4 regions of the Pseudoalteromonas obscura genome follow, and region 4 is predicted to be linked to each of the others. Evidence: predicted binding sites of a transcription regulator. Region 4 holds the regulator's gene; each other region holds the start of a gene.
What was found. The regulator sigma-54, encoded in region 4, starts transcription at its own class of promoters, with help from an activator protein. The targets are predictions, from matches to a motif close to GTTGGCACGNNNNTNGNNT.
Positions count from the first base shown of each region.

Region 1: a site for sigma-54 is predicted at 1,656-1,674, ahead of QNM18_RS06350 (LPP20 family lipoprotein). Genes of this name have one in related genera too.
Region 2: a site for sigma-54 is predicted at 1,477-1,495, ahead of fliE (flagellar hook-basal body complex protein FliE). Genes of this name have one in related genera too.
Region 3: a site for sigma-54 is predicted at 1,999-2,017, ahead of QNM18_RS04145 (LruC domain-containing protein). Genes of this name have one in related genera too.

Region 1 is NZ_JASJUT010000002.1:487,427-490,598, forward strand. It holds gene flgA (flagellar basal body P-ring formation chaperone FlgA) at 1-262, shown strand, start outside; gene flgM (flagellar biosynthesis anti-sigma factor FlgM) at 334-657, shown strand; gene flgN (flagellar export chaperone FlgN) at 650-1,078, shown strand; gene QNM18_RS06350 (LPP20 family lipoprotein) at 1,137-1,607, opposite strand; gene QNM18_RS06355 (flagellar assembly protein T N-terminal domain-containing protein) at 1,739-2,929, shown strand; tRNA gene QNM18_RS06360 (tRNA-Arg) at 2,970-3,044, opposite strand.
Region 2 is NZ_JASJUT010000018.1:64,205-67,376, forward strand. It holds gene QNM18_RS25810 (sigma-54-dependent transcriptional regulator) at 1-1,376, shown strand, start outside; gene fliE (flagellar hook-basal body complex protein FliE) at 1,530-1,865, shown strand; gene fliF (flagellar basal-body MS-ring/collar protein FliF) at 1,891-3,172, shown strand, end outside.
Region 3 is NZ_JASJUT010000001.1:961,553-964,724, reverse strand. It holds gene QNM18_RS04145 (LruC domain-containing protein) at 1-1,962, opposite strand, end outside; gene QNM18_RS04140 (trypsin-like serine protease) at 2,351-3,172, opposite strand, start outside.
Region 4 is NZ_JASJUT010000011.1:95,169-98,340, reverse strand. It holds gene lptA (lipopolysaccharide transport periplasmic protein LptA) at 1-181, shown strand, start outside; gene lptB (LPS export ABC transporter ATP-binding protein) at 178-903, shown strand; gene QNM18_RS20950 (RNA polymerase factor sigma-54) at 945-2,456, shown strand; gene hpf (ribosome hibernation promoting factor) at 2,483-2,770, shown strand; gene ptsN (PTS IIA-like nitrogen regulatory protein PtsN) at 2,774-3,172, shown strand, end outside.

The sequences.
Region 1 (3,172 bases), on a different contig from region 4:
TAGCATTGATATGTTGGTTGGTAGTAAAACGAAACGTCGCATCCAAGCTGACAAAGCCATCAATTTGCGTCATGTTTGTATGGTTTGTAAAGGAGACTCTGTCATAATAGTGGCAGGCAATGGGCACTTTGCTATCAAAACTCAGGGGATCGCCCTGCAAGATGGCAATCTCGGCGAGCAAATTCGTGTAAAAAATGTAAAATCAGGGAAAACCATCCGAGCACGCGTAAAAGATGTTGATTCAGTTGCGGTCAATATTTAAAATTTTTGCTAAAGTTAGTAGTGGAATGGTCGATAAAAAGACTGAAACAACTATTTATATGGGTCAATGTCATGGTTAATAACATTAACGGTCAAAATCAGCCAAACAATGTTGCTAATAATATTAAGCAACAACGTGCTGAATTGCAAAGAAATGATGCAAGTAATACGGCAACAAAGCCTGCTGCTCAACAAAAAGCGGCCTCAGATTCGGTTAGCTTGACGCCACAGGCACAGCAATTAAAAGGCTTGCAAGACAAAGCACAACAAACTCCAGCATTTGATAGTAAGAAAGTAGAAGAGCTTAAAAAAGCCATTTCAGAAGGCAAGTATCAGGTTGACGCTGAGAAACTTGCCAAAAATATAGCGGCATTTGAATTCGATTTATATGGATAAAGATATTGAGCTGTGTATACAGCAACTTACGGCACAAATTACATCACTAGAAGCTTTGACCCAGCTTCTAGACGATGAACTAACCGCGCTCAGTTCTAGAAACGGCGATGGCTTAAAAGATATCGCGCGGCAAAAAATTACCTTCTTAAATACAATACAGAAGACTGATAAAAGTTTATCAACTTACCCGAAAGAGTTGTTTCAAGATCCAGATGTGGCGCCCTTAACGGAGCAAATCAATTTATTGCTAATCAAATGCAAAAACCAAAATGAGGTGAATGCCAAAGCAGCTCATTTAGCACATATGACAGTGCGTGAATTAAAAGAGATATTGATTGGCAGGCCAATGTCGACCACTTACACAGAAGAAGGAAATGTGGTTGAAAACGTAGGCGAAATCGTCAAAAACCTCAAAGCTTAAGTTAATCTTAGCGACAAAAAAAGCACTGTGTCGACAGTGCTTTTTTTGTTAGAAATGGCTAGTAGTACGTGACTCTTTGAATCTTTTTCGGTTTTACTTGACCAATATAAAGGTCATATACGGTTTTCATATCGAGCTCCAACTCAGTGGTATAAATATCACCCACCGCATATGACTTAAGTACTCGGGCACCTCGGATCACCCCCTGAACTTGGCTGCGCAACCCATCATTTTGTGCAACGACGCCCCGCACGGTAGTCGTGGCATTAAGCTGGTGGCCGTAAACCTGCTCGGCTAGCTCTCGATACGCTTCCAGTTTAGATACTTTAATTGCCATAAGCATTTTTTCACTATCGCTCGCCCCTGGCTGTGCGTCCAAAGGCGCGTACCCTATCGCTTTTAAAACCGGGTAGCTATCTGGTTGAACGTAACTATATTCTACATGTTTGTCGATAATTGAGCTGCAGCCAGCAAGACCTACCACTACACCTATGGCTAAAATTTTGCTAATTTTAAATAACTTTCGCATATGTTACCGACTCCTAATCATGCCAAATTGCCTTTGTGTTAATATGGCATGCACAAATTGCGCCAATGCTATTGGCATAGGATTTGCTGAACTATGAAATAGAAGTCAAAATTTTGATATGGTATTGAACGATGAAAAAAGTAAGTAGTACAGCTCTTGTAGCCTGTTTACTAAGCTTTAGTGCTCAAGCAGAATGGTTTGAAGTAACAGGGTATGCAAATGCATACACAACTGACAGAGCAGCGGCAAGGCAAGAAGCTGTGCAAGATGCCATAACACAAGCGCTGATTTTTTCTGGTGCCACTGTATCAAGCATTCAAACGCTCGCAGATGGCGTGCTTGCACAAGATCATATAAAAATTAAAAGCCACGGTGAAATCCAAGAGATCAATCTAGTATCAGAAAACACTAAAGATGGTGTTATGAGTGTAACTCTTCACTTAGATATCTTCCCTAAACAACAGCAGTGCCCTGAAGAGTCGTTTAATAAACAGATCACGATAACCCAAAGCCAGCTGATGCAACCTCATCAAGCCAGACTTGGTCAAATTTTTGACATACATAAATCGACCAGTGAACGCATGTATCACACATTGATGCAACGCAATATGTCGGTCAAGCCTATCCCATTTATAGATAAGAGCATTAATGTACGTGCGTTCTTTTCACAAAATTTTGATTACGACGCTCAGCTTATTGAGAGCCTCACAGCCTCAAGCAATAGCCAATATGTATTGCTCAGCCAAATAACAGACCTCGCCAGTACACAACAATTAAACAGTGATTATGCTTTTTGGCAAGATGACGAATACGTGAGAAGTTTCAAAATAGATTTTGCCGCTTTCGACGCAATCAGCAAAGATAAAGTATGGCAACAACACTATAGCGTAACAGGTGTGTGGCCCTATGAAAAAACCAAGATCATCGACGTATATAGCGACACCTTTTGGCATACTGACTATGGCAAACGTATACAAGGTGTTTTTAATAGCCTTGCCCAAGATCTAAACCAAGCTTTTTCATGTCTGCCAACAAAAGGTAGGATCCTTCACAAAGATCAAGATCAGGTTGTAATTAACTTAGGCAGTGCTCATGGGCTAAAAGAAGGACAGATTTTGAGTATCGCACACCGCAGTGACGTTGCAGGTGAGAGAAACCAGTTTTTTACGCGCAGCATTCAAACAATTAATCGTGTCAAAGTAACACAAGTTAATGCCCAAAATGCCATCGCAAAAAATATAAACAGCAGACCAATGAACAATATCCAAATAAACGATATTGTCGAACTTATCATCGCCCCCAGTGAAGACTTTGCACTATAACCTGGCTTCTCTGGAGCCTTTTAAACTCAAATTATTCAGCTGGCGTCCCCGGTAGGAATCGAACCTACATCAAAGCCTTAGGAGGGCCCCGTTTTATCCATTAAACTACGGGGACACGCTATCACATCAGAGGGTAAACTCTTGTTTGTGCGGTTATATTTATAACAGCGCTAAACCCTAAATGACAAGTATATTTTGAAAATAGTACGCAAAAACAGAAACCTAAATACGCAATTAAGGTAT
Region 2 (3,172 bases), on a different contig from region 4:
CAGGTTTACGTGAAGCACTTTTGGATACTCTAGAGCTCGCTGGTATTGATTGTGTTGAGGCTGATAGCGCTGAGCAAGCAATGATATTGCTAAAACAGCAGAGCTTCTCACTGGTTGTCAGTGATGTTCAAATGGGTCAGATGAGCGGTATTGACCTGCTCAAAAGTATTAAACTGAACTTTCCAAATTTACCAGTATTGATGATGACGGCATATGCAACCATTGATGATGCTGTTGAAGCAATGCGCTTGGGTGCCATTGATTACATGGCTAAGCCATTTGCGCCAGAGGTGCTACTCAATATGGTTAGCCGTTATATGCCGGAGAAAGAGAAAGAAACGGATGGGCCAATTGTTGCAGATGAAAAAAGTTTGCAGCTTTTGAATCTCGCCAAAAAAGTGGCGTTGTCAGATGCCAGTGTCATGGTGTTGGGTCCAAGTGGCTCAGGTAAAGAAGTTTTGGCACGTTATATCCATGACAACTCTGAGCGAAAGAGCGAACCTTTTGTTGCAATTAACTGTGCTGCAATACCTGAAAACATGCTTGAGGCAACATTATTCGGGTATGAAAAAGGTGCCTTTACCGGCGCGATTCAAGCATGTCCAGGTAAATTTGAGCAAGCGCAAAAGGGGACTATTTTACTTGACGAAATCACTGAAATGGATCTTGGTCTGCAAGCTAAGCTGCTCCGTGTATTACAAGAGCGTGAAGTTGAAAGGCTAGGTGGTAGGAAAACCATTGAATTGGATGTCAGAGTTTTGGCAACCAGTAACCGAGATTTAAAAGATGCGGTTGCAGAAGGCAAATTCCGTGAAGATTTATACTATCGCCTGAATGTATTTCCGTTAACATGGCTACCATTGAAAGACAGAGCCGCAGATATTGTGCCTTTGGCGATGCATTTAATGGATAGACATTGTCAGAAGTCCAACCAGCCGACACCTCAGCTTACTGTGGCTGCTCAGCAAAAATTATTGCAACATGCATGGCCGGGTAATGTTAGGGAACTCGATAACGTAGTTCAGCGTGCCCTTATTCTACAACAAGGCAATGAAGTATCTGATGCGGATGTTTTTATTGAAAATTTGATTCCCATTGAAGCTTCAGGAGAAACTATCCTCAACCCCAATCCAGTGGAATTGGATGCATCTCCTTTTAAAGTAGAGCCTGTTGAAGAGCAAAACCATACAACACCAGTAGATAGCCTGAGCTACAAAGAAGAGCTCCAAGACAAGGAGCATCAAATTATTCTGGATACATTAACGCGTTGTAACGGTAAGCGTAAGGACGTAGCGGAAATACTCGGGATAAGCCCCAGAACGCTGAGATATAAGCTAGCTAAAATGCGAGATTTAGGATTACCAGTTCCAGCCTAATTTATATAAAGCAACCAGTTATCAACTGGTTGCTTTATAACCTGTCAAAATATTGCCCCTCCAAATTAACTTGTAACCTTTTGAAATTAAAGGGTTAAAAGTTGGCATGATTAGTGCTTTATCCAGTGTAAGAGTATTTACAGGGTGAGCGACATGAAAATTCAAAACACCAGTCTATATCAAGAAATGCAATCTATGGCAGCGCAAGCGGGCCGAGTTCAACCACAGGCGAAGCCGCCTATTCAAGAAAGTGCTGCTACGTCAACGGCGCAGTTTGGTGACGTGCTGCAAAATGCATTGAATACAGTGGCCGGTTTGCAAAGAGATGCAAAAGAAAAAGTGACTGCGGTTGAGATGGGAGATCGCAGTGTCTCTTTGGCAGAGGCGATGATTGCAAAAAATAAATCATCGGTCGCTTTTGAAGCAACTGTACAAGTTCGTAATAAACTTGTAGAAGCTTACAAAGATATCATGAGCATGCCGGTATAATTGAAGAGATGATTGGAGAGTAACTGTGGCTACGAATCAAACGACAGATTTAGCACTTTCAGACAACCAAGCAGGTGCTGTAGCTGAAGGCGCAGACACCCAGCAAGAGCAAAAGTCTGGCTATTTTAGCGCTTTGAGCGGCGTTGATATGCTACGTCAAGTTACGCTCGTCATCGCACTGGCAATTTGCTTGGCAATCGCTGTTTTCATCATCATTTGGGCGCGTCAGCCAGATATGCGTCCGCTGGGTCAATATCCCACTGATGAATTGGTGCAAACCCTAGACTTTTTAGACGCGCAAAAAATTGAGTATGACCTTGAAGGCAATACCATCATGGTTGCCGAGTCAGATTACCAAAACATCAAATTAAAAATGGCGCGAGATGGATTTTCACAATCACCTTCGTCAGGCGCAGATATCTTAATGCAGGATATGGGCTTTGGTGTGAGTCAGCGTCTTGAAAGAGAGCGACTAAAGCATAGCCGAGAGCAGCAGCTAGCTCGCACAATTGAAGAGTTGCAAGACATCAATCGTGCAAAAGTATTGTTGGCAATACCAAAAGAGAATGTATTTGCTCGCAGAGAGAAAAAGCCTTCAGCGACTGTGGTATTAACAATGAAACGCGGCCGCACGCTAGATGGTGAAGAGGTTGACTCAATTGTAGATATCGTCGCGTCCGCAGTACAAGGCTTGGAGCCATCACGTGTCACCGTGACAGACCAAAATGGTCGACTACTCAACTCAGGTTCTCAAGATTCATTGGCTGCACGCTCACGCAAAGAGTATGAAATTGAACGCAAACGTGAATCTGAATATTTATCTAAAATAGACAGCATTATGATCCCGGTTGTTGGGCTGGGCAATTTCACAGCGCAAGTTGACTTGACTATGGACTTCAGTGCGGTTGAAGAAACGCAAAAACGCTTTAACCCTGACTTACCCGCAGTGCGCAGTGAAACCACTTTTGAAGAGAGTAACATTGGTGGGATCACCGCAGGTATCCCAGGTGCGTTGAGTAATCAGCCACCGATGGACTCGAATATTCCTGAAGTAGCAGGTGCTGGTGGCAGCGGCAAAGGTACTACACCGAGTCGTTCGCAAAAAGAGGCGACGCGCAACTACGAGCTGGATACAACGATTTCTCATAAGCGTCAACAAACTGGCGTGATCCGTCGGATCAGCGTCTCCGTTGCAGTTGATTATGTTGCAAAAGCGGATGCAGAAGGCAATGTTTCCATGGTGCCCCGCGCTCAAGAAGAATTAAATAACATTCGTCGTTTACTGCAAGGTGGTGTTGGTTTCGATA
Region 3 (3,172 bases), on a different contig from region 4:
TGGGTATGCAATGGACATGTCGACTCTTTCTTTAGGGTGTTGCCAATCTGTGTTGATGATTAAAGCCCAAGGTAAGCCATTGGCTGTTTGAAAATGACCATTGGTTGTAGATGTATCATCGCCTTGATCCAAGTAGCTGTTGTCAAATGCTTCTGTTGGGCTTTGATTCTTTAAATGTACTTCCCATCCACGACCATTATTTGAGTCTACATAAGGACCATGATAGTGACCGTTCACGGCAAATATAAAAGGGTCTAGCTTATCTACCGTTGCAATACTTGCGTTGTAACTTGTAGAGAGCGGCAGTGTTAATTCGAACGGAATAGGCGAGCGCTGGATGTCGCTGCAACCTTCTTCGGTTCTAAAGAATTTACACCCTTCCTGAGTGGGTACCATGTCTCTTGTATCTGTGAAAATGACAGTGATAGCTTCATTGCGGTTGGCTTCAAGCGGGCTATGTTGTGCGGTAGAGCCATCAATTGTCAGTTGTAACTCAGACTCTTTTACATGGCTGCGAGCAATATCTTTGAAGCGGATTGCAAATGCATTGTGGTATCCTGCGCCTACAGCCATAAGTGCACCTTCTACTTTATATTGAACAACCTGACTACCAATTTGACCTGTGGTCGTTCTATATCTGACAACAACATCATTGAAATCGTAGTCACCGGTTTGCGGCCATAGGTCTTCAAATGCAGCTGTTTGCCATGCAGTTGTTGATTCAATCAAGCTGCTCGCAACTACGCTTACTGCAATATCTTCTACCTCACCATTGCCAACACCACCGGTTGGTGCGATGTCACTGTTGTTTGATACTCTAAAGCGTGCCCATGTGTTGCCTTCAACAGCATCAACCGGGACAGGCACTAATACACGATTTTCACCGGCTACACCTGAAAATTCGCTGATAATGCGTTCAGATGATTGGAATTGACCATCTTGATTCCAATCTATCCACGCATTGACAAACCCGTTAGTTGACAGAGTGAATGAAATCAGTGCGTCATACCCAGTTTCAATACTTGTAACAAAGCTCACGCCATTGTCGTCATCTTGCGCTTTCGGTAAATGTTCCGCGCTGACACTGTCACCAAAGTAGAGGTCACCTACGCTGTGGCGGGCACCGTTTTCGTTCAATGATGTACCATAGCTGTCTGGCGCATCGCCATAATCCAATGTGGGCTCTTCGCCTTCGTCAATGATGGGGGCGGTTGCACAGCGCGCACCGTCATTAGTATTTGAAATTGGGCCATAAGCAAACAACTGTGTATCTGACGGGTCTTCAATGTTTACTCGGTAAATATGACCGTCTTGATTACGGCTAATGTAAAAGTTGTTCTCAACATCAAAGTAGACTGCGCCAAAAGTGCCTGATTGGCCGACGTTACCAAGGGAACTGCTAGCGCCTGTAGCGACATTAATACGATGTAAGTTCCCGTTGCTGTCCACACTATATGCAAGACCTGCTTCACCGTTTGGTGCAAATGCCATATCAAAGATGTTTAAATTGAGCGCGCTACCATTAATCACGCGTGTGGCTTGCAGGTAGTCGTTGCTATTTTCGTCCAAAGACACACGATATAAGCCATACGAACCTCCTTTTCTATACACATAGTAGGCATTTTCATGGATAGCGACGTCACCGACATAGAAGTTGGTATCAGGAAACCCAATTGTGTTGAGTGGTTCCAGAGTATAATCCTTCCCGACTCGGCCTACGTCTTTTCGGCTGTAGTCCCATCCGTATAAGTATCTGTCGTGGAGACTAAAGCCAAAACCGTTTAACTTGTCATTGGTTCCTACACTTTGAGCAAATTCACTGTAAGACCCTGAAACTAAATTGACGCCGTAAATAGAGGCTGTATTGCCTTGCACTAAGAACGCTTTTGACGGGCAAGTATCGAAAGGGGTGGCACTGGCACCTGCCGACAGCAAGCATAAGCTGAGTAATCTGTATTTCATGTTTCTCTCCAACATATAAATTAGCTATGATTGAGTTTGCAATCGAGATGCCAAAGTTAAAATATTGAATTTAAAGTTGTTTTTTATTTTTTTGAAATGAGATTGCAACTTGCGATGCGGTTTAAAAACTGAGAGTAGCATTTTGATAAAAATGAAATGCACCATGAAAAATGGCTAGGGTATTAAAAATCATACAGAATATTTTTAGTTGACGGCTTTGTGGATTTTTCTAAAAACGGAGATGATTTACTTATACCGCTCTTGCCATCTCAAACATAATACCTGTTTAATTCAGGTTGGCAGTCGAAAGAACAGTACAGTAATAAGGTTAAAAAAAAGCCTTCATCATGAAGAGAAGGCTTTTATTATTTTTATCTGTTTGGGGGGCTTATTTTGCCATAAAGCGTCTGAACCCAACTAAAGAGAGCATGAACAAGCTGATAATGCCAAACGAACCGCTTGAACCGTTATCTTTTTCAACCGCTTGAGTAGGTGTCTCAGCTGTTGAATCAGGCGTTTCAACCGTTGTATCAGGTGTTTGAACTGTTGTATCAGGCGTTTCAACTTCTGGCTTATCTTCATCAACTTTTGCAGCAGGTAATTTTACGACGATGCTTGCATTTTGCGAATGAGAGAGGCCAAATGAGTCGGTTACTGTGAGCGTAAACTCAAGCGTCTCGTCTTGGGTCACTGCTGGCGCAATAAACGTTAGTTGCGTATTGTCGCTAGATAGGGTTACGTCCGGCCCACTGTTTTGCTCCCAGCTATAAACCATATCATCGCCATCAGGATCTGTTGAAGAAGCAACAATGACTACCTCATCGCCTGGAGAGGCACTTTGAGTTTCACTTGTTAAGGTCACTATTGGGGCATTGTTCTTGCTGATATTAACTTTCATTAACTCAGTTGAGCTCGCACCGAAGCTATCTGTCGCAGTTAACTGATAAGCAATAGTCAAATTTTGCAGCGCTTTCTCTGCTTTGATGGTCATACTTGCTTTATCACCTACCACCTCACCTTGGACTGGCAATTTGACCCAAGAATAGGTAATCGCGTCGCCTTCAGGATCTGTCGTCTGTGATGCATCCAGCGTGAACTCGGTTTCGCTTCTTACATTGATTTCGTTTTGTACAAACTTGATAACTGGCGCTTGGTTCGCGGCAATATTAACCTCAACTTGTGCGCTGGTAGAGGCACCAAGCCGATCAGT
Region 4 (3,172 bases):
GACAATCAAGGGTAACGCAGAGATCAGCCAAGCAGGCCAAAAGATTTCCGCTCAAGAAATACTCTATGATATGGAAAAACAGCTGATCAGCGCACAAAAAGCCAATGACGAAGGTAAGCGCGTAAGAACAGTCTTACTCCCTGTTGACAAAAAACAAGATGGTAACAAGGAGCAACAGTGAGCACACTAAAAGCCACAGCACTCGCCAAAAGCTACAAAGGCAGACAAGTTGTTAAAAATGTCGAACTAAGTGTTGAAGCTGGGAGCATTGTGGGTTTGCTAGGGCCTAATGGCGCAGGTAAAACCACCACTTTTTATATGATTGTCGGTTTAGTGCCAAGTGACAAAGGCAGCATTCACATTGATCAGCAAGACATCACCCTACTGCCAATGCACAGCCGTGCACGTATGGGGATAGGCTATTTACCACAAGAGTCATCGATATTCAGAAAGTTGACGGTTTATCAAAATTTAATGGCTATTTTGGAAACTCGTAAAGACCTAAATAAAGCTCAGCGTGAAACGATATTAAACGAATTATTGGACGAATTTAATATTCAACATATTCGCTCTAGTTTAGGAATGGCGCTTTCCGGTGGAGAGCGTCGTCGAGTCGAAATTGCTCGCGCTTTAGCCGCAGATCCAAAATTTATTCTATTAGATGAGCCTTTTGCTGGCGTTGATCCCATTTCAGTGTTAGATATAAAGAAAATTATTGAGCATTTAAAAAACCGTGGAATCGGTGTGTTGATCACAGATCACAATGTGCGTGAAACATTGGATGTATGTGAAAAAGCCTATATTGTTTCCCATGGTGAATTAATTGCTTCAGGTAGTCCTGAACATGTTTTAGCGGATCAAACAGTCCGAGATGTCTACTTAGGCGAACAATTCAGGCTATAGTTAAGAATAAGCGTAACAACAGAAAGGATTGTTAGAGATACATGAGGCAATCGCTACAGCTGCGCATGGGGCAGCAATTAACAATGACACCACAACTGCAGCAGGCGATTCGCCTGCTGCAGTTGAGCACATTAGACCTCCAGCAAGAAATTCAAGAAGCGCTGGACAGCAATCCTTTATTGGAAGTAGAAGAAAACGAACAAGAGTCTTTTGACAACGGTCTAGATAAAACGCAAGAGCAATCACAGACAAGCGAAAAAGCGGAGTCCAGTTCTGAGGAGATCCCTGAGCCGCAGCTCAGTGATTATGAGCAAGACACTGACACAGCTCTAAATAAAGAGACACTCAGCGATGAGATGGCGATGGATGTTACTTGGGATGAATACATCAGTGCGGCACCGGTTAGTTCATCAGGACCTATGCCTGAGGATGAAAGTGTTTACCAAGGGCAAACAACAGAAAGCTTGCAAGAATATTTGATGTGGCAGCTTGAGCTCACGCCATTTAGCGCGACGGATAGACTGATCGCACTGTCAATTGTAGAGGGGGTCGATGATTCTGGCATTTTAACCGTATCGTGTGAAGACATTTTAGAAAGCTTGAATCTAGACAATGATCAAGATCCCGTCGAACTCGATGAAGTTGAAGCTGTATTAAAACGCATCCAACTCTTTGATCCAGTAGGCATCGCCGCTCGAAGCCTTCAGGAATGCTTAATCGTACAACTCAATCAATTTGCAGCAGACACCCCTTGGCTTGAACAAACCAAGTTAGTTATCGATGAACATATCGATCTATTAGCGAATCGTGATTATCGTACTATCATGAAGAAAACAAAGCTCAAAGAAGGTGAGCTAAAAGAAGTGATGACGTTGATCCACAGCTTAAACCCTAAGCCCGCGGCAAGTATAGTGCAAGAAGAAGCCGATTACGTGATCCCTGATGTCTCAGTGAAAAAGGTCAAGGGGCGTTGGGTTGTAGAGCTAAACCCTGACTCTATGCCTAAAATAAGAGTTAACGATCATTACGCTGCAATGTCTCGCTCTGTAAAATCAAGCAGTGACAGTCAATTTATTCGCTCTCATTTACAAGAAGCAAAGTGGTTTATTAAAAGCCTTGAAAGCAGAAATGAAACTTTATTGAAAGTTACTAATTGCATTGTGCAGCAACAACAGGCATTCTTTGAACATGGCCCTGAGGCAATGAGACCTATGGTACTCAATGATGTTGCTGAAATGGTTGACATGCACGAGTCGACAATATCTCGAGTAACAACGCAAAAATACATGCACACGCCTCGTGGCATTTACGAATTGAAATACTTCTTCTCGAGCCACGTTAGTACCGAGAATGGTGGTGAATGCTCTTCCACAGCAATCCGAGCACTCATCAAAAAGCTAATTGCAGCTGAAAACTCAGCTAAACCTTTGAGTGATAGCAAAATTGCAGATGTATTAGCTGATCAAGGTATTAAGGTGGCAAGACGTACTATTGCCAAATACCGAGAGTCTTTGGCTATTCCACCGTCTAATCAACGTAAGAGCTTGATTTAGGCGTAACAAAAGAAGGAAAAATGCTTATGCAACTAAATTTAACTGGTCGCCATGTAGAAATTACCGATTCATTAAGAGACTACGTAACGAGTAAGTTTGCGAAGCTAGAAAGGCATTTTGATCACATCAACAACGTACATGTAATCTTAGATGTCGAAAAACTCATACAAAAAGCAGAAGCCACATTGCATGTCAACGGAGGTGAATTGTTCGCTTCTACAGAACATAAAGATATGTATGCAGCAATTGATGGTTTGATTGATAAGCTAGACCGACAAGTGATTAAACATAAAGAGAAGCTAACTCGACACTAAATCATGAAACTTAGCACACTCATTTCCGAGGACTGTAGCAAAGCTGCGGTCCTTTTTAATAGTAAGAAAAGAATACTTCAATATATTAGTGAGTTGGCGCAGCAAAAAATTCCAAGTGCCAATCAACATGAGATTCTTGAGGCACTTTTATGCCGCGAAAAGCTTGGCAGTACAGGGATAGGTAAAGGGATAGCGATCCCACATGGTAGATTGCCAGGTTTAAATAATATTGTTGCCATCATACTTGTAAATCAACAAGCCATTCCTTTTGATGCCTATGACGATCGCAATGTAGACATTTTTGTTGCACTCATCGTACCAGATGGTGAAAATAAACAACATTTAGAGACCTTAGCTAGTATCGCTGGTAAACTAAATAACAAAGCTTTTTGTAAACGACTT